4 regions of the Bradyrhizobium sp. KB893862 SZCCT0404 genome follow, and region 3 is predicted to be linked to each of the others. Evidence: predicted binding sites of a transcription regulator. Region 3 holds the regulator's gene; each other region holds the start of a gene.
The links. Region 3 encodes PhoB, which activates phosphate uptake and scavenging genes when phosphate is short. Its sites were predicted from a motif close to TGTCATNNANCTGTCAT; they were not measured.
Positions count from the first base shown of each region.

Region 1 (7,754 bases), on a different contig from region 3:
TACTCTGGAGCCTTGCATGCTGGTGGTTGAAGGTCTGACGTGCCGCTTTGGCGCAAAAGCGGCGGTGGACGACGCTTCGTTTCAAGTTTCGCCCGGCGGATTCGTCGGTGTGATCGGACGATCCGGCGCCGGCAAGTCGACCATGCTCCGCATGATCAATCGCCTCGCGACGCCGACGCAGGGCCGTATCCTGTTCGACGGCCTCGACGTCACCGCGCTGCGCGGCAAGGAATTGCGCCAGTGGCGTGCGCGCTCGGCGATGATCTTTCAGCAGTTCAACCTGGTCGGCCGCCTCGATGTGCTGACCAACGTGCTGATGGGGCGCCTGGCGACCATGCCGGCCTGGCGCTCGCTGACGCAGACCTGGCCCGAACAGGACAAGGCGCTGGCGATGTCGGCGCTCGAGCAGTTCGACATCGCCTCGCTCGCCGCCCAGCGCGCCGACCAGCTCTCCGGCGGCCAACAGCAGCGCGTCGCGATCGCCCGCGCGCTGGTGCAGCAGCCCGACATCATCCTTGCCGACGAGCCGATCGCCTCGCTCGATCCGCGTAACACCAAGATCGTGATGGATGCGCTTCTGCGCATCAACAAGCACTTCGGCATCACCGTGCTCTGCAACCTGCATTCGCTCGATCTCGCCCGCAGCTATTGCGACCGACTGATCGGCATGGCCGCCGGCCGCGTGGTGTTCGATGGCGCGCCGTCCGCGCTGACCGACCACGTCGCGCGCGAGCTCTACGACCTCGAAGCCGCCGACGTCATGGGCGGCCTGCCTGTCCCGGCGCCCGAGGGCGTGCCGGCGCTCGGAACCGCCGCGGCCGCCTGAGCCGCGTCGCACCTGTTCAGTTGCCAGATTTGCGTCAACCGACCCCAACCGATGAAGAGGGTATCATGATCACTCGCAGACTCATTCTTGCCGGCGCCGCCGCGCTCGCCTTCACCGCTTCGGCTTCCGCCGAGGACTGGAAGGCAAAGTATCCAGAGCTGACCTTCGCGGTCGTCCCGGCCGAGAACGCCTCCGGCGTCACCGAGCGCTGGGCGCCGTTCATGAGCTATCTCTCCAAGGAATTGGGTGTGAAGGTCACGCTGCGTATTGCCAACGACTACGCCGCTGTCATCGAAGGCCAGCGCGCCGGCAACATCCATATCGCCAGCTACGGGTCGGCCTCGTTCGCCCGCGCCCGCCTGACCGGCGTCAAGACCGACGCCTTCGCCAACGACATCAACGCCGACGGCTCGACCGGCTACTACTCGGTGTTCTTCGTCAAGGCGAACAGCGCCTACAAGAAGATCGACGACCTCAAGGGCAAGAATCTCGGCCTGGTCGATCCGAACTCGACCTCCGGCAACAACGTGCCGCGCTTCGAGCTCGACAAGATGGGCATCCCGGATGCCGACAGCTATTTCAGCAAGGTCGTCTTCACCGGCAGCCACGAGAACGCGATGCTGGCGCTGGCGCAGGGCACGGTCGACGTCGCCGCCAACCAGTGGACCACCGATGACGATTCGACGCTGGCGCAGATGCTGACCAAGGGCATGCTGAAGAATGCCGACGGCTCGGCGATGAAGAAGGACGACTTCCGCATCATCCACAAGTCGGCGCCGATCATCAACGGCCCCTACGCCTACAACTCCGACCTGCCGGATGACGCCAAGGCCGCCATCGCGAAGGCCTTCTTCGACGCACCGGCGAAGGACAAAGCGGCGTTCGATCGCCTCCAGGACGGCCAGAAGAAGGGTTTCAATCACGCCACCACCAAGGACTGGGATGGCACGATCGAGCTGATCAAGTTCGTCGACGCATTGCGTAAGAAGAAGGCGTCCTGAGTTTTCGGGACGAGCTACTCGAGCCGGGTCGACGGACCCGGCTCTTTCTCTTTTGAACGACCACTCACCCTGACCCCATGACCGTCGCGGTTTCGATCCTCCCCGAGCAGCAGCTGGCCGCGCTCAACGCCGCCTATCGCGAGGCGGTCGCGCGCAGGCGGCTTCGTCTGCTGCTGGGCGCCGTCATCTTCGCCGCAGCGCTGGCTCTCGCCGCGGTCGGCGCCGAAGTGAATTTGCGCACGCTGTTCGCCCATTTCGGCAATTTCGTCAGCTATTTCGACCGCATCCTCACGCTCGAGAGCGGCCAGCGCGTCTGGACCGATTTCGGCGAGTGGCTCTGGGGCTGGCGCAAATGGCTGAAGATGCTGGGCGAGACGCTGCTGATCTCCTATGTCGGCACGCTGATCGGCGCGATCTTCGCCTTTGCCCTCAACTTCTTCGCGGCCGAGAACACCTCGCCCGCGCCCTGGCTGCGCTTCGTCGTGCGCCGTCTGCTCGAATTCGCCCGCACCGTGCCGGGCATCGTCTTCGCGCTGGTCTTCGTCATCGCGTTCGGGCTCGGACCGATGGCCGGCGTGCTTGCGATCGCGATCCACTCCACCGGCGCGCTCGGCAAGCTGTTTTCCGAGATCGTCGAGAACGCCGACATGAAGCCGGTCGAAGGCATCCGTTCGACCGGGGCGAGCTGGCTCTCCTGCATGCGTTTCGCCATCGTGCCGCAGGTCACGGCCGGCTATGCCAGCTACGCGCTGCTCCGCTTCGAGATCAATGTCCGCGAAGCCTCCGTGATGGGCTTTGTCGGCGCCGGCGGCATCGGCCAGGAACTCGTCGTCGCCATCCGCAAGTTCTACTATTCGGACGTCAGCGCCATCCTGCTCACCATCGTCGTCACGGTCTTCATCATCGACATCACGACCGGCTGGCTGCGCGGCCGCCTGTTCGGCAAGGAGGCGCGGACATGACGCCGCCGCAGCAGGTCGATCCGCACGAGATGCGCGCGCGCTACCCCGACATTTTCGATCGGCCGGCCTCTGCACGGCTCGCGATGCCGGCGATGATCGTCGCGGCGCTGGCGATCCTGGTCTACGGCCTCGTCGATCTCGATTTCTCGCCGTCGCGCTTCTTCGCAGGCCTCAGCCAGCTCGGCTGGATCAGCCTGATGATGATCCCGCCGGATCCCGGCTCCTCGCTGCCGATCTATCTGAAGGCGCTCGGCGAAACGCTCTCGATCGCGCTGCTCGGCACCACGCTCGCGGCGGTGTTCGCGCTTCCGGTCAGCCTGCTGGCCGCGCGCAACATCATCCCCTCGCAGATCGTGCGCTTTCCCGTGCGGCGCTTCCTCGATTCGATCCGTGGCGTCGACACGCTGATCTGGGCGCTGGTGTGGATCAACGTCGTCGGCCTCGGGCCGTTCGCCGGCGTGCTCGCCATCGCCGTGTCGGATTTCGGCGCCTTCGGCAAGCTGTTCTCGGAGGCGATCGAGGGGGCCGACCAGAAGCAGGTCGAAGGCATCCGCGCCTCCGGCGGCAGCGCTCTGCACGAGATCCGCTTCGGCCTGCTGCCGCAGGTCCTGCCCGTCATCGCCGGCCAGGTGCTCTATTTCATCGAGTCCAACACCCGTTCGGCTACCATCATCGGCATCGTCGGCGCCGGCGGCATCGGTCTCCAGCTCGCCGAGCAGATCCGCGTGCTGGAATGGCAGAAGGTGTCGTTCCTGATCCTGATGATCCTGGTCGCCGTCGCCGCGATCGATTTCATCTCGAGCAAGCTGCGGTTTGCGATCATTGGCAGGCGAGCTGTCGCCTGATCTTTCTTTCTTCCCTTCTCCCCTTGCGGGAGAAGGTGGCGCGAAGCGCCGGATGAGGGGTATGTCTCCGCAAACTCACAGCCGTGGGGTGGGCAAAGCGAAGCGTGCCCACCACCTCTAACAATTGAGAAAGATCGTGGGCGCGGCGCAAACGCGCCTTTGCCCACCCTATGGCACGGGTTTCGTGGAGAGAGTCTACGGCTCCACCAGAAACTCCACGCGCTCCGCCGCAAACCGCGAATGCTTGGTCACCAGCGGCTTGCCCTCGAGATCGTGGTCGGTGGCATCGACCACCAGGATCGGCCGTCCCAGCGGAAGATCCAGCCGCGCGGCATCGGTCGCATCCACGATGCCGGCGGTGATGCGGGTCGCGCCGCGGCGGTAGTCGCGGACGCCGTAATGCTCGAGCATCTTCGTCATCGAGCGCGTCGCGGCGAACACCTCGCCTGCGCCCGGAAACAATTCGGATGACACCCACGTCGTGGAGACGCAGATCGGCGTGTGGTCGGCAAGCCGGATCGCCTCGATCCGCACCAGCGGCGCGCCGGTCTTCAGCCCCAGCTCGCGCGCGAGCTCGCGGGTCGCGACGTCCTCGGTCGCCTCGATCAGCCGGCCATGCGGCTCGCGGCCGTCTGCGCCGACGATTTCAGAGAAGCGCGTGCGCGAGCGCAAGGGATAGGCGAGCTTCTGCGCCTCGACATAGGTTCCACTGCCGCGCTCGGCGCGCACCAGGCCGCGCTCGGCAAGGGCTGCGAGCGCGCGCCGCACGGTGTGGCGGTTCACGCGATAGGTTTCGGCGATCTCCATCTCGCCCGGCAGCTTGTCGCCGGCCGCAAAGCGGCCGTCGGCGATGCCGCGCTCGATGCCGTCGGCGACGAGGCGCCATAGCGCGACGCCCGAGGAGGCTGTGTCCTGCATGCTCATGTCGTCGGCCAAGCTAGCTCAGAAATCACACCTTTGTCACGAAACAGTCATGGCGCTCCCTTATGAAGTTGTCTATTATCATAGACAACTTCGGTTCGGCAAGTTTCGTCAAAGGCGCGGTGGATCCGGTGACCCCTCACAATACCCAGCAAGCCCAGCGCAAGGCCGCCATGGCCGTGCTGGCGCACGCGGAGGCGGGCGAGATCGCCGCTCGCCTCCGCAACCTTGCGCTTCCAGCCCATCAGGACCTGCGCACGCCGGAGAACGGCCTCGTGATGCTGCGCGGCCGGGTCGGCGGCGACGGCGCGCCGTTCAATCTCGGCGAAGCCACGGTGTCGCGCGCGGCGGTGCGGCTCGCGAGCGGCGAGGTCGGCTTCGGCTACACGCTCGGGCGCGACGGTGAGAAGGCGCGGCTGATCGCGCTGTGTGATGCGCTGGTGCAGTCGCGTGATTTCGGCCCCGCCGTCGAGCGTGACGTCATCGCGCCATTGCGCGAGCAGCTTACGGTCAGGCAGAAGCAGGCGGCGGCAGAGACCGCCGCGACGAAGGTTGATTTCTACACCATGGTGCGCGGTGAAGGGTGAGATCATGACCACCATTGCGGAGTTGCCGCCGGGATTCGCCGACAAGGTGCTGTCGGCGCAATCGACCTTTCGTTCGGTCATGGACGCGATGGCGCGGCCGGGCTCGGTGCAGCGCATCGTGCCGATGGCGGGTGCGCCCGGCATGATGATGCGCGGCACCGCCGCGATCGCGCTGACGCTGTTCGACCACGACACGCCGCTCTGGCTCGATGCGCGGCTGTCGGAAAGCATCGACGTCACGAAGTGGCTGAAGTTCCACACCGGCGCGCCGGTCGTTCAGGATTCCTCGATCGCCGCGTTCGCGCTCGTCAGCGATGGCGGTGCGCTGCCCTCGCTCGAGCGTTTTGCGCTCGGCTCCAGCGAATATCCGGACCGTTCGACCACGGTGATCATCCAGGTCGACAGCCTGACCTCGGGGCGCAGCTTCGAGCTGCGCGGCCCCGGCATCGACGGGGCCGCTGCGCTGCAGGCGTCGATCAAGCCGTTCGACCTGTTCGAGCGCCTGCGCATGAACGAGGCGCTGTTTCCGCGCGGCATCGACGTGGTGCTGGTCGCCGATGACGCCGTGGTCGCGATCCCCCGCACCATTCGCGTCGTGAGCAAGGGAAGCTAGAAGCATGTATGTCGCAGTGAAAGGCGGCGAACGCGCCATCGAGAACGCCCATCGCCAGCTCGCACACAAGCGGCGCGGCGACCAGAGCGTTGCGGAAGTCTCGCTCGACCAGATCTCGGAACAGCTCGGCCTCGCCGTCGACCGCGTCATGAGCGAAGGCTCGCTCTATGACCGCGAGCTCGCGGCGCTCGCCATCAAGCAGGCGCGCGGCGATCTGATCGAGGCGATCTTCCTGGTCCGCGCCTTCCGCGCCACGCTGCCGCGCTTCGGCACCAGCGAGCCGGTCGATACCGGCGCGATGCGCGTGGAGCGCCGGGTGTCGGCGACCTTCAAGGACATCCCCGGCGGACAGATCCTGGGTCCGACCTTCGACTACACGCACCGCCTGCTCGATCCTTCGCTTAGCCAGGGTTTCGTGCCGGAGGCGCCGGCAACGGCAGAAGCCTCCACCGCGCCGACCCCGCGTGTCACCGACATTCTGGGCCGCGACGGGCTGATCGAAACATCGCCGCAGGCCGAGGACGGTGCCGTCGTCGGCGATCTCACCCGCGAACCCCTCAACTTCCCCGCCGATCGCGACCTGCGCCTGCAGAACCTCGCGCGCGGCGACGAGGGCTTTCTGCTGGCGATGGGCTATTCCACCCAGCGCGGCTATGGCCGCAACCATCCCTTCGTCGGCGAGATCCGCTTCGGCGAGGTCGAGGTCGAATTTCTCGCCGAGGACGTCGGCTTCGCCGTGCCGCTCGGCGCGATCGAGCTCACCGAGTGCCAGATGGTCAACCAGTTCAAGGGCTCTGCGACCGAAGCACCTTGCTTCACCCGCGGCTACGGCCTTGCCTTCGGCCAGAGCGAGCGCAAGACCATGTCGATGGCGCTGGTCGATCGCGCGCTGCGCGCCCGCGAGCTCGGCGAAGAGGCACTCGCGCCGGCGCAGGACGAGGAGTTCGTGATGTCGCATTCGGACAACGTCCAGGCGACCGGCTTCGTCGAGCACCTGAAGCTGCCGCATTATGTCGACTTCCAGTCCGAGCTCGGCCTGCTCCGCAAGCTGCGCAAGGAGTTTGCCGAGGCCAACGCGCCCGATGCCATGAAGGAGGCCGCGGAATGAACGCGCCCGCCTACAATTTTGCCTATCTCGACGAACAGACCAAGCGGATGATCCGCCGCGCGATCCTCAAGGCGATCGCGATCCCCGGCTACCAGGTGCCGTTCGCCAGCCGCGAGATGCCGATGCCCTATGGCTGGGGTACCGGCGGCGTGCAGGTCACGGCCGCGATCCTCGGTCCTCAGGACGTGCTGAAGGTGATCGACCAGGGCTCCGACGACACCACCAACGCGATCTCGATCCGCAAGTTCTTCGCCAAGACCGCCGGCGTCGCCACCGCGACGGCGACGGACGAGGCCACCGTGATCCAGACCCGCCATCGCATCCCGGAGACGGCGCTGCACGCAAATCAAGTGCTGGTCTATCAGGTGCCGATTCCCGAGCCGCTGCGCTTCCTCGAGCCGCGCGAGACCGAGACCCGGCGCATGCATGCGCTCGCCGAATACGGCCTGATGCATGTCAAGCTGTACGAGGACATCGCCCGCTTTGGCCACATCGCGACCGCCTACGCCTATCCGGTGAAGGTGAATGCGCGCTACGTGATGGACCCGTCGCCGACGCCGAAATTCGACAATCCCAAGATGGACAATTGCCCGGCGCTGCAATTGTTCGGCGCCGGCCGCGAGAAGCGCATCTACGCGATCCCGCCCTATACGCAGGTGGTGTCGCTCGATTTCGAGGATCACCCGTTCGAGCCCTATCGCTTCAACGCGCCCTGCGCGCTGTGCGGTGCCGACAATTCCTATCTCGACGAGATCGTCACTGACGACAAGGGCGGCCGCATGTTCGTCTGCTCCGACACCGATTATTGCGAGGGCCGCCAGGCCGCCGGCCATCACGGCAGCCTCAGCGCCGCGCCGTACAAGGAGAAGGCGCAGGAGAAATCAAATGGTT
Region 1 covers NZ_JAFCLT010000003.1:694,200-701,953, reverse strand. Annotated here, with positions in the region: gene phnC (phosphonate ABC transporter ATP-binding protein) at 17-826, shown strand; gene phnD (phosphonate ABC transporter substrate-binding protein) at 892-1,827, shown strand; gene phnE (phosphonate ABC transporter, permease protein PhnE) at 1,905-2,789, shown strand; gene phnE (phosphonate ABC transporter, permease protein PhnE) at 2,786-3,634, shown strand; gene phnF (phosphonate metabolism transcriptional regulator PhnF) at 3,830-4,558, opposite strand; gene phnG (phosphonate C-P lyase system protein PhnG) at 4,678-5,142, shown strand; gene phnH (phosphonate C-P lyase system protein PhnH) at 5,147-5,755, shown strand; gene JQ617_RS17320 (carbon-phosphorus lyase complex subunit) at 5,760-6,863, shown strand; gene JQ617_RS17315 (alpha-D-ribose 1-methylphosphonate 5-phosphate C-P-lyase PhnJ) at 6,860-7,754, shown strand, end outside; gene phnK (phosphonate C-P lyase system protein PhnK) at 7,749-7,754, shown strand, end outside.
Region 1: phnF (phosphonate metabolism transcriptional regulator PhnF) is a predicted target of PhoB. The motif match lies at 4,593-4,609, and genes of this name have one in related genera.

Region 2 (7,754 bases), on a different contig from region 3:
CGGCTCCAAGCTGGTGCTGATCGACACCGGCAACGGCGTCGCCAATCTCGAGCCCAGCAAGGGCGCGGTCGGCCGCACGCTGCAAAATCTCCAGGCCGCCGGCGTCGATCCCAAGAGCATCGACGTGGTGCTGCTGTCGCATCTGCACCCTGATCACACCAACGGCATCCGCCTTGCCGACGGCGCGCTCGCGTTCCCGAACGCGGAGATCATGGTGCCGGGCAAGGACTGGGAGTTCTGGACCAGCGAGGACAACACGGCCAAGGCCGAGTCCAACCCGATGATGAAGAACTACTTCTCCAACGTGAAGAAGACCTTCGCGGGCCTGGAGTCCAAGGTCACGAAATACGAATGGGGCAAGGAGGTCGCGCCCGGGATCACCTCGATCGCGACGCCGGGCCATACGCCGGGCCACACCTCGTTCGCGGTCGCCTCGGGCGATGCGAAGGTGCTGATCCAGTCCGACGTCACCAACATTCCGGAATTCTTCCTGCGCAATCCGGACTGGCACGTGATGTTCGACGCCGACGCCGCCATGGCGCAGGCGACGCGCCACAAGTTCTACGACATGGCGGCGGCCGAGAAGGCCACCGTGATCGGCTTCCACTTCACCTTCCCCTCGGTCGGTCACGTCGAGAAGGACGGTGCCAAGTACCGCCTGATCCCGTCGGCGTGGAATCCGACGATCTGATCCGAACCACGAAGTTGCGCGAACGTCAGGCCGCCTCTTGGCGGCCTGATTGTTTTGGAGCGGAACCTCCTGTTCGAATAAAATGTCGAAAACAACCTCATGCACAGTAGAAATCGCGAGCGATTTCAGTGCTTCGCTAAAACCGAATGAAAATTGCGCCGTCGGGCAAAACAGGGCTAGTCTGCAAGGGTGGACAGGCGCGGCGGTTAGCGGTTTTCGAGGCCCGGAGGGAGCCGACGGGTCGGCGCAAGGCGCCCGCCGATGACAGGCTCCGCGCCATCCGGGGCCGCTGCATCCGGCTCGATCGGTCCCGGATTACGCTTCGCTCGATCCGGGCTACGCTGGGCCTCAATGACCACTTTCGCGAAACTCAGCGTTTCCAAATCGCGCCGGTTCATGCACTTGCATCCATTGCGGCAGATCGATTAAGTGCCGCCCGGCACTCCCGCTCTAGCCCTCGAGGACATTCCATGGCCTACAACATCGTCGTTATCGCCGGCAGCCTGCGCAAGGACAGCTTTTCGCTGAAGATCGCCAACGCGCTCACCAAGCTCGCGCCGGCCTCGCTCAAGCTCGAGGTCGTCACGCCGGCGGGCATCTCCTTCTTCAACCAGGACCTCGAGGGCGCGCCGCCCGCCGACTGGCTGGCGTTCCGCGACAAGCTGCAGAAGTCCGACGGCGTCATCTTCGTGACCCCCGAATACAACCGCGCCATCCCGGGCGTGCTGAAGAACGCCATCGACGTCGCCTCGCGCCCCTACGGCAAGAGCTCGTTCAACGGCAAGCCGGTCGGCATCGTCTCGAACTCGCCGGGCCCGCTCGGTGGCGTCAGCGCCGCCAAGACGCTGCAGAACATCCTGCCCGGCATTGCCGGCCCGATCATGCAGCAGCCCGAGATCTACCTGAACGCCGTCGGCGACGCCTTCGATGCCGAGGGTAACCTCACCAAGGAGTCGCTCAAGCCCGTGCTCCAGGCCTACATCGACGCCTTCGCGGCGCACGTGGCCAAGCACCACGGCTGATCGCTCCCTCTCTCCGTCATGGCCGGGCTTGTCCCGGCCATCCACGTCTTAGCTAGTGGCGACAAGAACGTGGATGCCCGGGACAAGCCCGGGCATGACGACTGGTGGGTGCGCGAATTAGCACTCCCTTAACCAAGCTGCCCCATCTTCCCAAGATGGTCTCCCGCGCACGCCTGAAATCCATCCTGACCGGCCTTGCCCTCTACGCGATGGCGGCCGCCATCGTCGGCTATTTCGGCGTCAACGCCTATACCGGCAAGTACGGCCTCAACGCGCGCCAGGAACTCGACCAGGAGATCATCTCGTTGACGAGCGAGCTGGCGCAGCTCAAGCGCGAGCGCGCCAAGAGCGAGCAGCGCGTGTCGCTGCTGCGCTCCCAGAGGATCGACCCCGACATGCTGGACGAGCGGGCGCGCTTCCAGCTCGACTATGTCAATCCGCACGATCTCGTCCGGATGATTCCCCAGAACTAGCGCCTTCGCGGGCCGTCCTTACGCACACCGAAAGTTGCAGGACCGCCACCTTGACGGGGCGGAGCGGACAAGGGCATGGCTGTTGCGATGCGCGGTCCCGAGCTTGACGGAGATCAATCCGGCCGCGCCGGCACGCCCTAGATTGCCACCCGGAGGAAACGGTGATGAATGGGTCAACGCCCCAGCATCACGCGGCCCGTGTCGAGGCCGCCATCGCATCAGGCCAGGCGGCTCGGTCCGCGCTCGTGGCCTCCTGGCGCCGTTCCTCCCGATTGCATCATCTCGACCCCTCCGGCCGCGGCCTGCCGCAGCGGCTGACGGAGGTGGAACTCCGCACGGCGCGCGAGCGCATCGCGCCGCTGCTGGCCGCCGCGCAAGGCGCCATGGACCGGCTCTATCAGGCCGTCGGCGCTGCCGGCTGCTGTGTGCTGCTGGCCGACGGCGAGGGGGTTCCCGTCGATCGCCGCGGCACGCCCGCGGATGATACGACGTTCCAGTCCTGGGGCCTGTGGACCGGCGCGCTCTGGAGCGAGGAGCACGAGGGCACCAACGGCATCGGCACCTGCGTCGTCGAGCAGCGGCCGCTGACGATCGACCGCGACCAGCACTTCTTCACGCGCAACACGCTTCTGAGCTGCACCGCCGTTCCGATCTACGATCACGAGGCGGCCTTTGCCGGTGTGCTCGACGTCTCCTCCTGCCGTGCCGATAGGACCGATGCGTTTGCCAGCCTGATCGCGCTGGCGGCGGGGGAGGCGGCCAGGCGCATCGAGGCCGATCTGTTCCGCCGCGCCTTCGCGCATGCGCGCATCGTGCTGACGGCGGGTGCGGACGGCCAGTCCATCGGCCTCGTCGCGGTCGATGCGGACGATCTCGTGATCGGCGCGACCCGCACCGCACGGGCGGGACTTGGCATTGGACTTGGGATCGCGCCCGGCCGCCCGTTACAACCGGTGCCCGCGGCCGATCTGCTCGGCGGCGAACCCGCGCACGACCACCTTGCCGGCGGCCAGCGCGCGGTGCTGCAACGGGCGCTGCTCCGCGCCGGCGGCAACGTGTCGGCCGCTGCCAAGGCCCTCGGCGTCAGCCGCGCCACGCTCCACAGGAAGCTGAAGCGGTTCGATATCAAGCATTAGGGCCGCTGCTTCCCATCCGTCATTGCGAGGAGCGAAGCGACGAAGCAATCCAGCATCCCTCCGTGGAGGGTCTCTGGATTGCTTCGCTGCGCTCGCAATGACGATGCGGATGCCATGAGCGCTCCATCTCGCACTTGCCTCGCGCATGAGTGTCGCAGAACTGCGACAGGTCCGCTCAGCCATCGCTTCCGCCCGGGCTGACAGAAATCGCCTCCCGCATCATCGTTTGCGCAAGTCGTGAACACACGGCGGATCGCGCAAACAGCAACATCGGGAGTGAGCTATGAACAAGGTGGAATTCCTCGGCGTCACCCAAAACCCCTTCGCCGAACGCTACGACAATTTCATCGGCGGCAAGTTTGTCGCGCCGAAGTCCGGCAAGTATTTCGACAACGCCTCGCCGGTGAACGGCCAGATCGTCTGCAAGATCGCGCGCTCCGACGCGCAGGACGTCGAAGCCGCCCTCGACGCGGCGCATGCCGCCAAGGGCGCCTGGGGCCGCACCAGCGTCGCCGAGCGCGCCGCGGTCCTCAACAGGATCGCCGATCGCATGGAGGAGAATCTCGAGCGCCTTGCGATCGCGGAGACTTGGGACAACGGCAAGCCGATCCGCGAGACCCGCGCCGCCGATTTGCCGCTCGCCATCGACCATTTCCGTTATTTCGCCGGCGTGGTGCGCGCCCAGGAAGGCTCGATCGGCGAGATCGACGACGACACCATCGCCTATCATTTCCACGAGCCGCTCGGCGTGGTCGGCCAGATCATTCCCTGGAACTTCCCGCTGCTGATGGCGTGCTGGAAGCTTGCGCCTGCGCTGGCCGCCGGCAATTGCGTCGTGCTCAAGCCCGCCGAGCAGACCCCGGCCTCGATCATGGTCTGGGCCGAGATCATCGGTGACCTGCTGCCGCCGGGCGTGCTCAACATCGTCAACGGCTTTGGCCTCGAGGCCGGCAAGCCGCTCGCGTCCAGCCCGCGCATCGCCAAGATCGCCTTCACCGGCGAAACCTCGACGGGCCGACTGATCATGCAATATGCCAGCCAGAACCTCATCCCGGTCACGCTGGAGCTCGGCGGCAAGTCGCCCAACATCTTCTTCAAGGACGTCACCGCGGAAGACGACGATTTCTTCGACAAGGCGATCGAGGGCTTCGTCATGTTCGCGCTGAATCAGGGCGAGGTCTGCACCTGTCCGAGCCGGGCGCTGGTCCACGCCGACATCTACGACCGCTTCATGGAACGGGCGCTGAAGCGCGTCGCCGCCATCAAGCAGGGCGATCCGCGCGTGGCCGACACCATGATCGGCGCGCAGGCCTCCAGCGAGCAGCTCGCAAAGATCCTCTCCTATATCGACATCGGCAAGCAGGAGGGGGCGAAGGTGCTGGCCGGCGGCGGACGTGCCGAGCTCGGCGGCGATCTCGCCAGCGGCTTCTACGTCCAGCCGACGGTGTTCGAGGGCCACAACAAGATGCGCATCTTCCAGGAGGAGATTTTTGGCCCCGTGGTGTCGGTCACGACCTTCAAGACCGATGAAGAGGCGCTCGCGATTGCCAACGATACGCTCTATGGCCTGGGCGCCGGTGTCTGGAGCCGCGATGCCAACCGCTGCTACCGCTTCGGCCGGGCGATCCAGGCCGGCCGGGTCTGGACCAACTGCTACCACGCCTATCCCGCTCATGCGGCCTTCGGCGGCTACAAGCAATCGGGCGTCGGCCGCGAGACCCACAAGATGATGCTCGATCACTACCAGCAGACGAAGAATCTCCTGGTCAGCTACAGCCCGAAGAAGCTCGGCTTCTTCTGACCGAAGATGTGATCGGGCGGACGAGGAAGTCCGCCCGGCCGTCATCCATCTGTCAGAGTCTTGGGACAAGACGGCAGCGCCGCCCGTTCGGGGCCGGCGCTGCTGGCGTTCGAGGCGATGCCAGGCAAAGACGGAGACTTGGCGATGCGGGACACGCGTTCACGACGGGCGATGTATATTGGGGCGATGCTGCTCGGTGCCGCGGTGCTCCCGCTGTCGATGGCTTTCGCGCAGACCGCTGCGGCGCCATCGGGCGCAAAACCCTTCCTGACCGTCGATGGAAAGGCGCCGCTGGTCCTCGGACATCGCGGCCTGCCGGGACTGGTGCCCGAGGAGACCGAGGCCTCCTATGATCTCGCCGCCGCCGTCGGGACCGACGCGCTCGAAGAGGATCTGCACCTGACCAAGGATTGCGTCCTGGTCGTGCGCCACAATCCCTGGCTGAGCGACAACACCAATATTGCCGAAGTGGCGAAGACCAACGCGTCCGTGGCCGCGCGCAAGCGCACGGTGCCAGGCGTTCGCGTCAAGGCGCCGGCGTCGCCAACCGCGCCTGCCGATTACCTGACGGATCTCACCGATCCCTCGGATCCGAAATCGGTGCTGAAGTCATTGATCGTGGACGGCGAAGACCACACCAACGACTGGTCGATCACCGACTTCACCATGGCCGAGCTGAAGTCCCTGATCGGCGGCACCACCTACGATGCCGCCAACGAGCGGCCGAAGGTCTTCAACGGCAAGCTCCCGATCATCAGCTTCCAGGGCGTCATCGATATCGCCAGGGCCAGGAGCAAGGAGACCGGACGGTCCATCCTGGTCTACCCCGAAACCAAGAACCCGACCTGGAACAACGCCCAGGCGATCGCCAATGGCTGCGGCGCTCCCGGCAGCCGCCCGCTCGAGGATGCCCTGATCAAGATCATCGGGGACAATGGCCTCAACACCAAGGATGCTCCCATCCTCGTTCAGAGCTTCGAGCCCGGCAGCCTGAAATATATGCGCAGCCACGGCCTGCAGACGCGGCAGGTCCAGCTGATCGACGGCAATGGCATCGACTTCAAGTCCGGCAAGGTCCTGCTCAACAACATCACGAGCTCGCGTCCGTTCGACTGGACGGTTGCGGGCGATGGGCGCCTCTACGATGCGATGCTGACCCCGGAGGGGCTTGCCGAGATCAAGACCTATGCCGACGGCATCGGTCCTTGGAAGGCCTACATCGTTCCACTCAAGATCGCACCGTGGAAGGACAGCAATGCCGACGGCACGCCCTACAAGGGATCGACGCCGGAGGCGATGACGCAGGAGGCGACCAGCCTCGTCGCCGATGCGCACAAGCTCGGCCTGTTCGTGCACGTCTTCACGTTCCGCAACGAGAAGAAATATCTCGCGGCCGACTATCGCGGCGATCCCAGCCTTGAATATCTCAAATTCTTCCGACTTGGCGTCGACGGGGTCTTCAGCGACTTCACCCATACCGGCGTTGCCGCCCGTGCAGCGTATTTGCGCGAGCTGGGCTGGTAGGCGGCACCGCGATTCGGCCGCGCGCGAAGGCTCGGAGCCATCGATAAACGTGTCCGAATTTCGTCGCGTCGGCGGCGCACGGCAGCGTCGCTGGCGGGTGAGCTAAAGTTGCCTGATCGAGCCTAAAGGTTTTGCAAAGTTTCGACCACGTTGCAGTGCGGCATAATGAAAGTCGTGCCATGTCGCCGCGGTGCTTTCCAAGGGCGTTTGACTTGGGTTAGAGAGGGCAGAAGTTTTCTCTGACCCGGAATTCCCATGGCCGCACCCAAGAAAGCCGCCGCAGGCGCTGCACAGGACAAGACCGACGGCGGCTCGCCCCCGGAGTTCACCAAGGAGCAGGAGCTCAAGGCGCTCCGCGAGATGCTCCTGATCCGGCGGTTCGAGGAAAAGGCCGGCCAGCTCTACGGCATGGGCGCCATCGGCGGCTTCTGCCATCTCTACATCGGCCAGGAGGCCGTGGTGGTCGGCATGCAGATGGCCCTCAAGGAGGGCGATCAGGTCATCACCGGCTATCGCGATCACGGCCACATGCTGGCCACCGGCATGGAAGCCAACGGCGTGATGGCCGAGCTCACGGGTCGCCGCGGCGGCTATTCCAAGGGCAAGGGCGGCTCCATGCACATGTTCAGCAAGGAGAAGCACTTCTACGGCGGCCACGGCATCGTCGGCGCCCAGGTCTCGCTCGGCACCGGTCTTGCCTTCGCCAATCACTATCGCGGCAACGGCAATGTCAGCGTCACCTATTTCGGCGACGGCGCGGCCAACCAGGGCCAGGTCTATGAGAGCTTCAACATGGCGGAGCTCTGGAAGCTGCCGGTGATTTTCGTCATCGAGAACAACCGCTACGCCATGGGCACCGCGGTCTCGCGCGCCTCGGCCCAGCAGGATTTCTCCAAGCGCGGCGTGTCCTTCAACATCCCGGGCAAGCAGGTCGACGGCATGGACGTCCGCGCCGTCAAGGCGGCGGGCGAGGAGGCGGCGGCCTGGTGCCGCGCCGGCAAGGGCCCCTTCATCCTGGAGATGCAGACCTACCGCTATCGCGGCCACTCGATGTCCGACCCTGCGAAATATCGCACGCGCGAGGAGGTCGAGAAGGTTCGCCACGAC
Region 2 covers NZ_JAFCLT010000001.1:1,152,909-1,160,662, forward strand. Annotated here, with positions in the region: gene JQ617_RS05770 (MBL fold metallo-hydrolase) at 1-691, shown strand, start outside; gene JQ617_RS05775 (NADPH-dependent FMN reductase) at 1,162-1,713, shown strand; gene JQ617_RS05780 (FtsB family cell division protein) at 1,869-2,186, shown strand; gene JQ617_RS05785 (helix-turn-helix domain-containing protein) at 2,351-3,322, shown strand; gene adh (aldehyde dehydrogenase) at 3,606-5,123, shown strand; gene JQ617_RS05795 (glycerophosphodiester phosphodiesterase family protein) at 5,268-6,647, shown strand; gene pdhA (pyruvate dehydrogenase (acetyl-transferring) E1 component subunit alpha) at 6,903-7,754, shown strand, end outside.
Region 2: JQ617_RS05795 (glycerophosphodiester phosphodiesterase family protein) is a predicted target of PhoB. The motif match lies at 5,163-5,179, and genes of this name have one in related genera.

Region 3 (7,754 bases):
GTGACGACGCAGTCGGCGCCCTTCACGGCGGCCTCGGGATCGCTGCCGAGCACGATCGGTGCGCCGGTCGCCTTGATCCAGTCGCGCATCGGCTTCTTCGGCGCGAGCTCCGGCGGTGTTGCGACGTTGAGCTGGAATTTGAAGCGCTCGGCGGCATGCGCCCAGGACGCCAGCACGTTGTTGTCGTCGCCGGTCCAGGCCACCGTCTTGCCCTCGATCGGGCCGCGATGCTCCTGATAGGTCAACAGGTCCGCCATCACCTGGCAGGGATGCGAGCGCCGCGTCAGGCCGTTGATGACGGGCACGGTCGCATTCGCCGCGAGCTCCAGCAGCGCATCGTGGTTGAGGATGCGGATCATGATGGCGTCGACATAGCGCGACAGCACGCGCGCGGTGTCGGCAATGGTCTCGCCGCGGCCGAGCTGCATCTCGGCGCCGGTGAGCATGATGGGCTCGCCGCCGAGCTGGCGCATGGCGACGTCGAACGAGACGCGGGTGCGCGTCGAGGGACGCTCGAAGATCATCGCCAGCGTCTTGCCTTCGAGCGGCCTGACCGGCTGATGCGCCTTCTGCTTCGCCTTCATGGCCGAGGAGGCGTCGAGCATGCTCTTGAGCTCCGACAACGGGAGCTCGTTGATATCGAGAAAGTGCTTCGGGGACTTGCTCATCAGCTTGTCGCCCGCTTGTTGCCCGTGAGCGCAGTGCAGGCGCGCTCCAGCCGTCCGACGCTGTCCTCGATCTCGGCTTCGGTGACGATCAGAGGCGGCAGGAAGCGCACGACATTGTCGCCGGCACCGACCGTGAGCAGCTTTTCGTTGCGCAGCGCGGCGACGAGATCGCCCGAGGGCACGACAGCCTTGATGCCGATCAGCAGGCCCTCGCCGCGCACCTCGCTGACGACGTCGGGATGACGGTCGATCACGGAGGCGAGCTTCTGCTTGAGCAGCAGCGACATCTTCTGCACGTGGTCGAAGAAGCCGGGCTTGAGCATGACGTCGAGCACGGCGTTCGCGGCCGAGATCGCCAGCGGATTGCCGCCGAAGGTCGAGCCGTGCGAGCCGGGGCCCATGCCGGAGGCCGCCTCCGCGGTGGCCAGCACCGCGCCGATCGGGAAGCCGCCGCCGAGCGCCTTGGCGAGCGACATCACGTCAGGCGTGACGCCGTAGCGGCGATGCGCGAACAGATCGCCGGTGCGCCCCATGCCGGTCTGCACCTCGTCGAAGGCGAGCAGCAGGCCCTTCTCGTCGCAGAGCTGACGCAGCGCCTTGAGGAACGCCGGCGTCGCCGAGCGCACGCCGCCCTCGCCCTGGATCGGCTCGATCAGGATGCCGGCGGTCTGCGGGCCGATCGCCTTCTTCACGGCCTCGATGTCGCCGTGCGGGAGCTGGTCGAAACCGTCCATCGGCGGACCGAAACCTTCGAGATATTTTGGCGATCCCGTCGCGGCGAGCGTTGCCAGCGTGCGGCCGTGGAAGGCGCCTTCGAAGGTGATGATGCGGTAGCGCTCCGGATGGCCCTTGGAGAAGTGATGATGGCGGACCAGCTTGATCACGCCCTCCAGCGCCTCGGCGCCGGAATTGCAGAAGAACACGAAGTCCGCGAAGCTCTCGCTGCACAGGCGCGCGGCAAGCTTCTCGCCGTCCGGGCTCTGGAACAGGTTCGACATGTGCCAGAGCTTGGTCGCCTGCTCCTGCAGCGCCTTGACCAGCGCGGGATGGGCGTGACCGAGCGCGTTCACCGCGACGCCGGAGGTGAAATCGAGATAGCGATCGCCATTGGTCGCGATCAGCCAGCAGCCTTCACCACGCTCGAAACCGAGGTCGGCTCTGGCGAAAACGGGGAGCAAATGCGGCGCTGCGCTGTTAGTCATGACGATCACTTGATTGTTGAGGACGGCCCGGGCGCGCTCACGCAGCGCACCATTGACCGGCCCGGAAAACGAAACGTGCCGCCTTTTAAGGGCGGCACGTGACACTATCTTATGCCGGGTAGAACGGGTGTCAATGCCGCCCGAAAGCCTCGCGAAACGCAGAATCCGTAGTCTTGCGGTGCCTAATTAGCGCGGTTTTAGCCACGGAACATGTGGAAGCGAGTCGGCGGACTCTTGCGCGTGAGTCACGCCATATTGTAGCGTTTGGCTTGTCAGATACGACATCTCGTGCAGCAGTTCTGATCCTCTAAGTCCTCATGTACCGGCGTAAACGTTCGGGCGTTCTGGTTACGCCCGGCGAGCCTTAAGGGATTCTGGCGGCACGGGTTTTTCGAGGCTTAGGCATTCGCCGCAGGGCGCCAGGACGGCAGCCGCGCGGCGAGGGAAAGGGTGCAATGACGGTTTTGACCTGGTCCGACGATCGCGTCGAGCAGTTGAAAAAGCTCTGGGAGGCCGGTTTGTCGGCCAGCCAGATCGCAGCCGAGCTCGGCAACGTGACCCGTAATGCCGTGATCGGCAAAGTGCACAGGCTCGGCCTGTCCGGCCGCGCCAAGAGCCCCTCCTCGGCAGCTCCGCGGCCGCGCAAGGCGCGTCCCGCGCAGCATATGATGCGGGTCAGCCGCCCCATCGCCCGCGGCAACACCGCGCTGGCGCAGGCCTTCGAGGTCGAGGTCGAGGCGGAGCCCGTGACCTACGACAACGTGGTGCCGATGAGCCAGCGGCTGTCGCTGCTGGAGCTGAACGAGGCGACCTGCCACTGGCCGGTCGGCGATCCCTCGAGCCCGGATTTCTTCTTCTGCGGCGGCAAGGCGCTCTCGGGCCTGCCCTACTGCGCCCAGCACTCGCGCGTGGCCTATCAGCCCGCCGCGGATCGCCGGCGCGCGCCGGCCAAGCCCGGCACGCGCTGAGCACGGTTTTAAGCGACACCGTCCCGACGTGAGGCCGGGACGATGATCGAGGCATAAAAAAGCGCGCCATGTGGCGCGCTTTTTATTTGGCCTGCCTGAAGCCGCTCTCAGGTCTGCTCGGCTTTCGCAAAGCGGTCGTCGAGCGCGTAGCCCGCACCGCGGACCGTGCGGATCGGGTCCTGCTCGCGGCCGAGATTGAGCAGCTTGCGCAGGCGCCCGATATGGACGTCGACGGTGCGCTCGTCGATGTAGATGTCGCGGCCCCAGACGCTGTCGAGCAGCTGCTCGCGCGAGAACACGCGGCCGGGATGCTCCAGGAAGAACTCCAGCAGGCGATATTCGGTCGGGCCGAGATCGATCGGCCGGCCCGAGCGCGCGACGCGGCGCTTGTCGCGATCGAGCTCGATGTCGCCATAGGCGAGCACGGTGGCGAGCCGCTCGGGGCTGGCGCGCCGCAAGAGGCCCTTCACGCGCGCCAGCAGCTCCGGCACCGAGAACGGCTTGACGATGTAGTCGTCGGCGCCGGTGGCCAGCCCGCGCACCCGCTCGCTCTCCTCGCCGCGCGCGGTGAGCATGATGATCGGGAGCTGCTTGGTCTCGGGGCGGGTCCGCAGCCGCCGGCACAGCTCGATGCCTGACAGGCCCGGCAGCATCCAGTCGAGCACGATCAGATCGGGAATATGTTCCTTGAGACGGGTGTCGGCGTCGTCGCCGCGCATCACCGTCTCGACGTCATAGCCGTCGCCTTCGAGGTTGTAGCGCAGAAGCTCGGTGAGAGCTTCCTCGTCTTCAACCACCATAATGCGTGCGCCCATGGTGTCGTCGCTCCTTAAGTCTTCAGGTATTCGGAACCGTCGTGGCGAAGGTCGTCATGTCGCCCTTCGGCCGCTTGTCGGTGATCGCCTGGCCCTCGATCATGTAGAACACGGTCTCGGCGATGTTGGTGGCGTGGTCGCCGATCCGCTCGATGTTCTTGGCGCAGAACATCAGGTGGATGCAGAACGAGATGTTGCGCGGATCCTCCATCATGTAGGTGAGGAGCTCGCGGAACAGCGAGGTACAGATGGCGTCGACTTCCTCGTCGCCCTTCCACACCGCCATCGCTGCCGGCAGGTCGTGCGCGGCATAGGCGTCCAGCACCGACTTGACCTGCTGCTGCACGAGGTCGGTCATGTGTTCCAGGCCGCGGAACAGCTTGAGCGGATGGAAGTCCGTCTCCAGCGCCGCGACGCGCTTGCCCATGTTCTTGGCGAGGTCGCCGATGCGCTCGAGATCGGTCGCGACGCGCATCGCGCCGACGATCTCGCGCAGGTCCACCGCCATCGGCTGGCGGCGCGCGATGGTGAGAACGGCACGCTCCTCGATCTTCTTCTGGAGCGCGTCGAGCTCGGCGTCGATGGTGACGACGCGCTGGCCGAGCGCGACGTCGCGGCGGATCAGCGCGTCGACGGAATCGACGATCATGCGCTCGGCGATGCCGCCCATCTCGGCGACCAGGCGGGTGAGCTCCTGGAGGTCGGTGTCGAAGGCTTTTGCGGTATGTTCAGAACCCATGTCCCGTCTCCTCAGCCGAACCGGCCGGTGATGTAATCCTGCGTGCGCCGATCGGTCGGCGACGTGAAGATCTTGCTGGTGTCGTCGAACTCGATCAGCTCGCCGAGATACATGAAGGCGGTCTTGTCGGAGACGCGCGCCGCCTGCTGCATGTTGTGGGTGACGATCGCGATCGTGTAATTCTCGGACAGTTCCTGGATCAGCTCCTCGACCTTGGCGGTCGAGATCGGGTCGAGCGCCGAGCAGGGCTCGTCGAACAGGATCACCTCGGGCCGCACCGCGACGGTGCGGGCGATGCAGAGGCGCTGCTGCTGGCCGCCGGACAGCGACAGGCCGGAGGCGTTGAGCTTGTCCTTGACCTCGTTCCACAGCGCGCCGCCGCGCAGCGCCTTCTCGACGCGGTCGTCCATCTCCGACTTCGAGATCTTCTCATAGAGGCGGATGCCGAAGGCGATGTTCTCGTAGATCGTCATCGGGAACGGCGTCGGCTTCTGGAACACCATGCCGACGCGGGCGCGCAGCAGGTTCAGATCAAGCTTGGGGTCGAGGATGTTGGTCTGGTCGAGCATCAGCTGACCGGTGACGCGCTGGCCCGGATAGAGGTCGTACATCCGGTTGAAGATGCGCAGCAGGGTGGACTTGCCGCAGCCCGACGGGCCGATGAACGCCGTGACGCGGTTGGTGCCGAGCGTCAGGTTGATGTTCTTCAGCGCGTGGTGCTCGCCGTAATAGAAGTTGAGGTTGCGCACCGTCACCTTGGCGGGCGCTTCCGGCAGCGGCTGCGAGCCGGGATGAACGGGCGTACTGACGGAAACAGACATTTCACTCATTTTGCAGTCCTCTCGGCGCTCAGGAGGCGCGCGCCAATGTTCAGGGCAAGCACGGTCAACGTGATCAGCAGCGCGCCGCTCCAGGCCAGCTGCTTCCAATAGGCGTAGGGACTCTGGACGAAATTGTTGATGGTGACCGGCAGGTTGGCCATCGTCTTGTTCAGGCCCAGGCTGAAGAACTGGTTCGACAGCGCAGTGAACAGCAGCGGCGCGGTCTCGCCGGCGACGCGGGCGGTGGCCAGCATCACGCCGGTGATGAGGCCGGAGCGCGCCGCACGATAGGCGATGCGCTTGATCACCAGCGAGCGCGGCAGGCCGAGTGCGGAAGCCGCCTCGCGCAGCGCGTTCGGCACCAGCAGCAGCATGTCCTCAGTCGTGCGCAGCACCACCGGGATGACGATGACGGCAAGCGCGAGGCTGCCGGCGATCGCCGAGAAGCCGCGCATCGGCACCACCACCGCACCGTAGATGAACAGGCCGATGATGATCGAGGGCGCCGAGAGCAGGATGTCGTTGATGAAGCGGATCACCGAGGTCAGCTTGTCGTTGCGGCCGTACTCGGCGAGATAGGTGCCGGCGAACAGGCCGAGCGGCGCGCCGATGCCGACGCCGAGCACGGTCATGATGATCGAACCGACGATGGCGTTGCGCAGGCCGCCTTCGGTCGAGCCCGGAGGCGGCGTGTCGGCGACGAAGATCTGCAGGTTCAGACCGGCAATGCCGTTGTAGAGCAGCGTCATCAGGATCAATGCGAGCCACGTGACGCCGAAGGCGGCGGCACCGAGGCAGAGCACACGGATGACGATGTCCATGCGGCGACGGCGTGCGTAAATCGGGTTCATGTTACTTGCCCGCCTTCTTTTCGAGACGCATCAGCATCAACCGTGCAGCCGCGAGCACGAAGAACGTCAGCACGAACAGCAGCAGGCCGAGCAGGATCAGGCCGGACTGGTGCAGGCCGTCGCTCTCGGCGAACTCCGATGCGATCGCCGCCGAGATCGTGGTGCCGGGCGCGAAGATCGACGAGGAGATGCGGAACGAGTTGCCGATGATGAAGGTCACCGCCATGGTCTCGCCGAGCGCGCGGCCCAGCGCCAGCATGACTCCGCCGATGACGCCGACGCGGGTGTAGGGGATCACCACGCTGCGGACGACTTCCCAGGTGGTGCAGCCGACGCCGTAAGCGGCCTCCTTCAGCACCGGCGGCACGGTCTTGAACACGTCGACCGAGATCGAGGTGATGAAAGGCAGCACCATGATGGCGAGGATCAGCGCGGCGTTGAACAGGCTGAGATAGGACGGGGGACCTGCGAAGATCGCGCCCAGCACGGGGACGCCGTCGAAGATCTTGATCATGAAGGGCTGGAAGGTGTTGGCCAGGAACGGACCCAGCACGAAGAAGCCCCACATGCCGTAGATGATCGAGGGAATGCCGGCGAGCAGCTCGATCGCCATGCCGATCGGACGGCGTGCCCATTGCGGACAGAGCTCGGTGAGGAAGATCGCGATGCCGAGACCGACCGGAATGGCGATCGCCATCGCAATGAAGGAGGTGACGAGCGTGCCGTAGATCGGCCCGAGCGCGCCGAGCACCGGCGGATCGGCGGACGGCGCCCAGCGCTGCGTCCACAGGAAGGAGAGGCCGTATTCCTTCATCGCCGGGAAGGCGCCGACGATCAGCGAAATGATGATGCCGCCGAGAATCAGCAGCACGGAAATCGCGCTCAGGCGCGTGATCCAGTAAAAGGTGAGGTCCCCGAGCTTGAACGCGCTTAATGCCTTGGCGCGGTCATACGGTCCGGCAGCATCAATTACGTTGCTCTCGACAGCCATCTCAGCCACGCCGATCCCCTGTAGCCGTTTTATACATGCTTGTTGTTGGTGGCGCGCTCCGGATCTGGCGCGATGCCGATCCGGAGCGGAGGTCTTGGATCATCCCGGCACCCTGTCCGGGAGGAGGAGCGCCTTAGCTCTTGATCTCGGCAGCCCAGGTCTTCTCGATCAGGGTCACGACGCCCTCGGGCATCGGGATGTAGTCGAGTTCCTCAGCCGCCTTGCCGCCGTTCTTGAAGGCCCAGCGGAAGAACTTGATGGCTTCCTGCGAGGCCGCCTTGTCGGTGGCGTCCTTGTGCATAAGGATGAAGGTCGCAGCCGTGATCGGCCAGGACTTCTCGCCGGGCTGGTCGGTCAGGATGACGTAGTAGCCGGGAGCCTTGGCCCAGTCGGCGTTGGAAGCGGCCGCCTGGAAGGCCTCGACGGTCGGCTGCACCGGCTTGCCGGCCTTGTTGACGAGACCGGTGTAGGTCAGCTTGTTCTGCTTGGCATAGGCGTACTCGACGTAACCGATCGAGTTCTTGGTCTGGCTGATGTTGCCCGACACGCCTTCGTTGCCCTTGGCGCCGACGCCGACCGGCCACTCGACCGCGGTGCCCTCACCGACCTTGCTCTTCCAGTCGGCCGAGGCCTTGGAGAGGTAGTTGGTGAAGTTGAAGGTGGTACCCGAACCGTCCGAGCGGCGGACCACGGTGATCG
Region 3 covers NZ_JAFCLT010000015.1:53,097-60,850, reverse strand. Annotated here, with positions in the region: gene argF (ornithine carbamoyltransferase) at 1-668, opposite strand, end outside; gene JQ617_RS36780 (aspartate aminotransferase family protein) at 668-1,870, opposite strand; gene JQ617_RS36775 (GcrA family cell cycle regulator) at 2,326-2,838, shown strand; gene phoB (phosphate regulon transcriptional regulator PhoB) at 2,946-3,653, opposite strand; gene phoU (phosphate signaling complex protein PhoU) at 3,676-4,392, opposite strand; gene pstB (phosphate ABC transporter ATP-binding protein PstB) at 4,404-5,222, opposite strand; gene pstA (phosphate ABC transporter permease PstA) at 5,219-6,064, opposite strand; gene pstC (phosphate ABC transporter permease subunit PstC) at 6,066-7,055, opposite strand; gene pstS (phosphate ABC transporter substrate-binding protein PstS) at 7,189-7,754, opposite strand, start outside.

Region 4 (7,754 bases), on a different contig from region 3:
AGACCTTCTACTGGGACATGGACGACAAGACCCGGGCCTTCTCCAAGCGGTTCTCGGAGAAGATGAAGAACGGCGCGATGCCGACCATGGTGCAGGCGGGCGTCTATTCGGGCGTGCGCCACTATCTGAAGTCGCTGGAAGCGCTCGGCGGCAATCCTCATGACGGCGTCAAGGTCGTCGAGAAGATGAAGTCGATGCCGACCGAGGACGATCTGTTCGGCAAGGGCGAGATCCAGCCCAACGGCCGCACCATCCACAACGCCTATCTGTTCGAGGTGAAGAAGCCCTCGGAGTCCAAGGGTCCGTGGGACTTCTACAAGCTGGTCGGCACGGTGCCGGGCGACCAGGCCTTCACGCCGCTCTCCGAAAGCAAGTGCGCGCTGTTGAAGAAGTAAGTTAACCGCCCGCAGGCCGATGAGGCCTGCGGGTGACTTTCAGGGGAACGCCGAAGGGACCGGGTGCGGGATCGATGCAGGCTCTTTACGCTCAGCTACTGGTGGGATTGATCAACGGCTCGTTCTACGCGCTGCTCAGTCTCGGGCTCGCCGTGATCTTCGGCATGCTCAACATCATCAATTTCGCCCATGGCGCGCTCTACATGATGGGCGCCTTCGTCGCCTATTTCCTGCTCAACCTCGGCGGCATCAATTACTGGTGGGCGCTGCTGCTGGCGCCGATCATCGTCGGCATCTTCGGCATGATCCTGGAACGGACCATGCTGAAATTCCTGACCGGCCTCGACCATCTCTATGGCCTGCTGCTCACCTTCGGCATCGCGCTGATCGTGCAGGGCGTGTTCCAGAATTATTTCGGCTCCTCCGGCCTGCCTTACGCCATTCCGGACCAGCTCAAGGGCGGCATGAATCTCGGCTTCATGTTCCTGCCGATCTATCGCGGCTGGGTCGTCGTGTTCTCGCTGGTGGTGTGTCTTGCCACCTGGTTCCTGATCGAGAAGACGCAGCTCGGCGCTTATTTGCGCGCCGCCACTGAAAACCCGACGCTGGTGCGCGCCTTCGGCATCAACGTGCCGCGCATGATCACGCTGACCTACGGTCTCGGCGTCGGCCTTGCCGCGCTCGCCGGCGTGCTCTCGGCGCCGATCAACCAGGTCCGGCCGCTGATGGGCGCGGATCTCATCATCGTGGTGTTCGCGGTCGTCGTGATCGGCGGCATGGGATCGATCATGGGCTCCATCATCACCGGCTTCGCGCTCGGGGTGATCGAGGGCCTGACCAAGTATTTCTACCCCGAGGCCTCCAACACCGTTGTGTTCGTGCTGATGGTGCTGGTGCTGCTGGTGAAGCCAACGGGATTGACGGGAAGGGCGGCCTGATATGACAACCCTGACAGACGATACGCTGCCTGCGACCCCGCGCGCGGTGCGCGACGAGATGATCGTATTCGTGTTGATGGCGCTGCTGCTGGCCTCGGTGCCATTCACGGGCGTCTATCCGTTCTTCGTGATGCAGGCGCTGTGCTTCGCGCTGCTTGCCTGCGCCTTCAATCTTCTGATCGGCTATGGCGGCCTGCTGTCGTTCGGCCACGCGATGTTCCTGGGGACCGCGGGCTATTGCAGCGCGCATGCCCTGAAGGTGTGGGCGCTGCCGCCGGAGCTGGGCATCCTCGTCGGCGTCGTTGCCGCGTTCGGGCTCTCGATCATCACCGGCTACATCTCGATCCGCCGCCAGGGCATCTATTTCTCGATGATCACGCTGGCGCTGTCGCAGCTCCTGTACTTCATCTACCTCCAGGCACCGTTCACCCACGGCGAGGACGGCATCCAGGGCATTCCGCAGGGACGCATGTTCGGCGTCCTCGATCTCTCCAAGCCGACGATACTTTACTACGTCGTGCTCGTCGGCTTCCTCGCCGGCTTCCTGCTGATCTTCCGCATCATCAATTCGCCGTTCGGCGAAGTGCTGAAGTCGATCCGCGAGAACGAGCAGCGCGCCATCTCGCTGGGCTACCGGACCGACCAGTACAAGTTCCTGGCCTTCGTGCTGTCGGGCACGCTGGCCGGCTTTGCCGGATCGCTGAAGGTGTTCGTGGCGCAGAATGCCTCGCTCACCGACGTGCACTGGTCGATGTCGGGCGAGGTCGTGCTGATGACGCTGGTCGGCGGTCTCGGTACCGTCTTCGGCCCCGTGGTGGGCGCCTTCGTGATCATCGCCATGCAGCAATACCTGGCCGGCTTCGGCCAGTGGGTGACGGTGATCCAGGGCTCGATCTTCGTGGTCTGCGTGCTCACCTTCCGCCGCGGCGTCATCGGCGAAATCGCCCATTACTTCCGGCGATCGCTGTAAATCATTGATATTGCACCAATTTCATTGGTGCGTGAAAGCGGTGGATGATCCGGCTCCGCGCGCGGGAGATGACACGCGCGCGGATCGAAAATGGTCTATGACAGTTTGATGACAGCCCGTCCGGGCCAGACCATTTTCCAACCGGTAGCCTTTCCCCATGATGCGATGGTTTCGCGCTTTCCTGCCCAAGGAAGAACGGTTCTTCGACCTGTTCGACCGCCATGCCCAGACCGTGATCCAGGGCGCGGTCGCACTTCAGGGCATGCTGAACGGGGGTGAGGAGACGCCGGTCTATTGCCAGCGCGTCAACCAGTTCGAGAACGATGCCGACAACATCACCCGCGAGGTGCTGACGGCGGTGCGCCGCACCTTCATCACCCCGTTCGACCGCGGCGACATCAAGAACCTGATCACCTCGCTCGACGACGCCATCGACCAGATGCAGCAGACCGCCAAGGCGGTGATGCTGTTCGAGGTCCGCGCCTTCGAGCCGCCGATGCGCGAGATCGGCGGGCTGCTGATCGAATGCGCCAATCTGGTCGGCCGGGCGCTGCCCCTGATGCAGGAGATCGGCAAGAACGTCGCCATGCTGACCGCGATCACGGAAGAGCTTGGCAAGCTCGAGGGCCGCGTCGACGATCTCCACGACATCGGGCTGAAGGAGCTGTTCCTCAAGCATCGCGACGGCAGCGCGATGGACTTCATCGTCGGCGTCGAGATCTACGACCACCTCGAGAAGGTCGCCGACCGCTTCGACGACGTGGCGAACGAGATCAACAGCATCGTCATCGAGCAGGTCTAGCGCATGATCCGGAAAAGTGTGCAGCGGTTTTCCGCTCAGATCATGCGCAAAGTTTAAGGGCAGGGCCGCGCCGTGGATGCTGCGTTGGGTCTTCCCGTCCTGGTCGGCTTGATCGCCGTCGCGCTGCTGTTCGACTTCCTGAACGGCCTGCACGACGCCGCCAATTCGATCGCGACCATCGTCTCGACCCGCGTGCTGCGGCCGCAATTCGCGGTGTTCTGGGCCGCGTTCTTCAATTTCATCGCCTTCATGGTGTTCGGCCTGCACGTCGCCCAGACCATCGGCACCGGCATCATCGATCCCGCCGTTGTCGATGCGCAAGTGATCTTCGCGGCGCTCGTCGGTGCGATCGTCTGGAACCTCGTGACCTGGGCGCTCGGCATTCCCTCGTCGTCCTCGCATGCGCTGATCGGCGGCCTCGTCGGCGGCGGCATGGCCAAGGCGGGCATTTCGGCGGCGGTGTGGAGCGGCCTGTCGAAGGCGGTGCTGGCGATCGTGCTGTCGCCGCTGGTGGGCTTCCTGCTGGCGATGATGCTGGTGGCCATCGTGTCGTGGCTCTCGGTGCGCTCGACGCCCTTTGCCGTGGATCGCGCCTTCCGCATCCTGCAATTCGCCTCCGCCTCGCTCTATTCGCTCGGCCATGGCGGTAACGACGCGCAGAAGACCATGGGCATCATCGCCGTGCTGCTCTATTCGCAGGGCCATCTCGGCGGCGAATTCTCGGTGCCGTTCTGGGTCGTGCTGTCGTGCCAGGCGGCGATGGCGCTGGGCACGCTGATGGGCGGCTGGCGCATCGTGCGCACCATGGGCCTGCGCATCACCAAGCTGACGCCGATGCAGGGTTTTTGCGCCGAGACCGGGGGCGCGGCGACCCTGTTCATGGCCACCTTCCTCGGGGTTCCCGTCTCGACCACCCACACCATCACCGGCGCCATCGTCGGCGTCGGCGCCGCCCGCCGCGTCTCGGCGGTGCGCTGGAACGTGGCGAGCTCGATCGTCTATGCCTGGGTGATCACGATCCCGGCCTCGGCGATCGTGGCGGCGCTGACCTGGTGGGCGGTCCAGATTTTCGTCAGGTGACGAATTTCAGCCCGGCGATGCCCGCGACGATCAGTCCGATGCTGGCGAGGCGGAACGCGGTGGCCGGCTCGCCGAACAGGAAGATGCCCAGCGTTGCGGTCCCGACCGCCCCGATCCCGGTCCAGACCGCATAGGCGGTCCCGACCGGCAGCGATTTGAGCGCGATCCCGAGCAGGATGACGCTGCCGGCCATGGCCGCCAGCGTGATCACCGAGGGAACAAGCCGGCTAAAACCCTCGGTGTATTTCAGGCCGATCGCCCAGGTGATCTCGAGAAGACCGGCGACGAACAGGATGCTCCAGGCCATGACGGCCCTCCATTCAAGGCAGGGTCGTCCCCGCGGGCAGATATGCTGGTGGAGAGGAGGGCCGTCCCTCCCGTTGGGCGATATGGGGCTGGCCGAGGGGCTCCGCAATCACCAAATGAGGCTTGATCAGGCCCATTTTCCCTGCCAAACGCTCCCGCCATGTCCGACATCGCCACCACCGCAGCCGAATCGCCGGCCCGTTCCCCGCTTGCCACGGAAGTGGCGCGGCGGCGGACCTTTGCGATCATCTCCCACCCCGACGCCGGCAAGACCACGCTGACCGAGAAGCTGCTGCTGTTCGGCGGCGCCATCAACCTCGCCGGTCAGGTCAAGGCCAAGGGCGAGCGGCGCAACACGCGTTCGGACTGGATGAAGATCGAGCGCGAGCGCGGCATCTCGGTCGTGACCTCGGTCATGACCTTCGAGTTCGAGGGGCTGGTCTTCAACCTCCTGGACACGCCGGGCCACGAGGACTTCTCGGAAGACACCTACCGCACGCTCACGGCCGTCGATTCCGCCGTGATGGTGATCGACGCCGCCAAGGGCATCGAGGCGCGCACCCGCAAGCTGTTCGAGGTATGCCGCCTGCGCGACATCCCGATCATCACCTTCATCAACAAGATGGACCGCGAGAGCCGCGACGTGTTCGAGCTGCTCGACGAGATCGAGAAGACGCTGGCGCTCGACACCACGCCGATGACCTGGCCGGTCGGCCGCGGCCGCGACTTCCTCGGCACCTATGACGTGATCAACGGCGGCGTCCGCCTGCTCGAAGGCGGCGGCGCCAAGACCGGCGCAGCCCAGCAGATCGAGATCGCGGAGCTCGCCAAGCTCAACGCCAATCTCGACGCGTCCGCCGTGAAGGACGAGCTCGAGCTCGTCACCGCAGCGTCAAAGCCGTTCGAGCTCGGCGCGTTCCGCGAGGGGCACCTGACGCCGGTCTATTTCGGCAGCGCGCTGCGCAATTTCGGCGTCGGCGATTTGCTCGAAGGCCTCGGCAAGTTCGCGCCCGAGCCGCGCGCGCAGGACAGCGACCAGCGCAAGGTCGAGGCCACCGATCCACGCATGAGCGCCTTCGTGTTCAAGATCCAGGCCAATATGGATCCGAACCACCGCGATCGCATCGCGTTTGCGCGCCTCTGCTCCGGCAAGCTCAGCCGCGGCATGAAGGCCAAGCTCGTGCGCACCGGCAAGAGCATGCCGCTGTCGAGCCCGCAATTCTTCTTCGCGCAGGACCGCTCGGTCGCGGACGAGGCCTTCGCCGGCGACGTCGTCGGCATTCCCAACCACGGCACGCTGCGCATCGGCGACACGCTGACCGAGGGCGAGGATTTTACCTTCGTCGGCGTGCCGAGCTTTGCGCCGGAAATCGTCCGCCGCGTGCGTCTCACCGACGCGATGAAGGCGAAGAAGCTGAAGGAAGCGCTGCAGCAGATGTCGGAAGAGGGCGTCGTGCAGGTGTTCCGCCCGCGCGACGGTGCCCCGGCGCTGGTCGGCGTGGTCGGCGCGCTGCAGCTCGACGTGCTGAAGGCGCGCCTCGACGCCGAATACTCGCTGCCGGTCGAGTTCGAGGTCAGCGAATTCCAGCTGGCGCGCTGGGTCTCGTCGGAGGATCGCAAGAAGCTCGACACCTTCCTCGCTGCCAACACGTCGAGCATCGCCGACGACGTCGACGGCGATCCCGTGTATCTGGCGCGAAACGAGTTCTATCTCGGCTACACCAGGGAACGTGCCGAGGGCATCGAGTTCACCAACGTCAAGGACGTCAAGAAGAAGGGGTAGGCGGGGCGTTCTCCGCGCGTCGCCGCCCTCAGCCGTCATGCCCCGCCTAGTGCGCAATTGCGCACGGGGGGCGGGGCATCCGGTACGCCGCAGCCCGTCGATTCAATCGCAACCGTCACGGAATACTGGGTCGCCCGGCCAGGCCGGACGGGCGACGACAGCGGGGCTGAACGCAAGCATGTGAACGATCGCAGGCTTGATCTTGTTCGAGGCAGTGCCACGTTCCCTGAAGTGACCTTGCGAGCTCGCATCATGTGGCGCGGCCTTCTCGTTTTCATCCTGCTGGCGGTATCAACTATCGCCGCCGACGCGCAGCGCCGGCAGATCAATCCGATTCCATTTTCGCACGAGCCGTGCAGCGTGCTCGATGGCCGGCCCTGCACGCCGTCCTATTGCAGCCCGCTCGAGCCCGGTCCCTGCATTCCCGAGATGGACTACCCGTACGGCCAGAATCTCCAGCTCACGATCGAGAGCGTTCCGTCGGAGGCCGATCGCGCCAAATATCAGAGGCCGGATCATGACCTCGACACGATCGGCGACCTCTTCGCCGAGCTGCGCAGCTGCTGGTCGCCACCGTCTGACAATGCGCGGGCGGGCATGCAGATGTCGGTGCGCTTCAGCTTCAACAAGGCGGGCGGCCTGATCGGACCGCCACGCCTGACCTATGCAACCTCGGGCGTGCCGGCAGACATCCGGACCACCTATCTCAATGCGATCAATTCGTCGCTGAAAGCCTGCCTGCCGCTGAAATTCACTGGCGGTCTCGGCGGCGCATTGGCCGGGCGGCCGATCGCGATCCGCTACGTCGACAACAGGGATTTGGGCAAGTAGCTGCGCGGGCTCCTCTGTTCCCTCATGGTGAGGAGCGCGCTTTTGCGCGCGTCTCCGGACGACGCTTTGCATCGCCGGGAGAACCATGCAGGCCCGCGTCTTGCGGACCGGCCGTCATCCTTCGAGACGCGCGAGAAGAACGCGCTCCTCAGGATGAGGGGATGGAGTTGCGACCCGCAGCCAATCGATGATACCCCAGAGGCAGGGGCTGCTTTGCGGGGAGGATGTCGTGGGTCTGCTGGTCATGATCCTGGGGCTGGTGCTGTTCTTTGCGGCCCATGTTTTCACGACGAAACGAAAGGCGCGCGCGGATGCGATCGCGCGGCTGGGCGAGGGGACCTACAAGCTCCTCTACTCCGCGGTCTCGCTGGCGGGGCTGGCGCTGATCATCTGGGGCTTTGTTCATTATCGCAGCTCCGGCTGGATCGATGTCTGGTATCCGCCCAAGGCGCTCAAGCACATCACGCTCGCCTTGATGCTGCCCGCCGTCATCCTGGTGGTGGCCTCCTATTTGCGCGGCCGCATCTATGCGACGCTGAAACACCCGATGCTGGCCGGCATCAAGCTGTGGGCGGCGGCGCATCTGCTCGCCAACGGCGACCTCGGCTCCATCATCCTGTTCGGCTCGTTCCTGGGCTGGGCCGTGTAT
Region 4 covers NZ_JAFCLT010000004.1:280,173-287,926, reverse strand. Annotated here, with positions in the region: gene JQ617_RS19220 (ABC transporter substrate-binding protein) at 1-395, shown strand, start outside; gene JQ617_RS19215 (branched-chain amino acid ABC transporter permease) at 470-1,333, shown strand; gene JQ617_RS19210 (branched-chain amino acid ABC transporter permease) at 1,335-2,303, shown strand; gene JQ617_RS19205 (DUF47 domain-containing protein) at 2,461-3,105, shown strand; gene JQ617_RS19200 (inorganic phosphate transporter) at 3,178-4,185, shown strand; gene sugE (quaternary ammonium compound efflux SMR transporter SugE) at 4,178-4,492, opposite strand; gene JQ617_RS19190 (peptide chain release factor 3) at 4,652-6,274, shown strand; gene JQ617_RS19185 (UCP034077 family protein) at 6,527-7,105, shown strand; gene JQ617_RS19180 (NnrU family protein) at 7,335-7,754, shown strand, end outside.
Region 4: JQ617_RS19205 (DUF47 domain-containing protein) is a predicted target of PhoB. The motif match lies at 2,401-2,417, and genes of this name have one in related genera.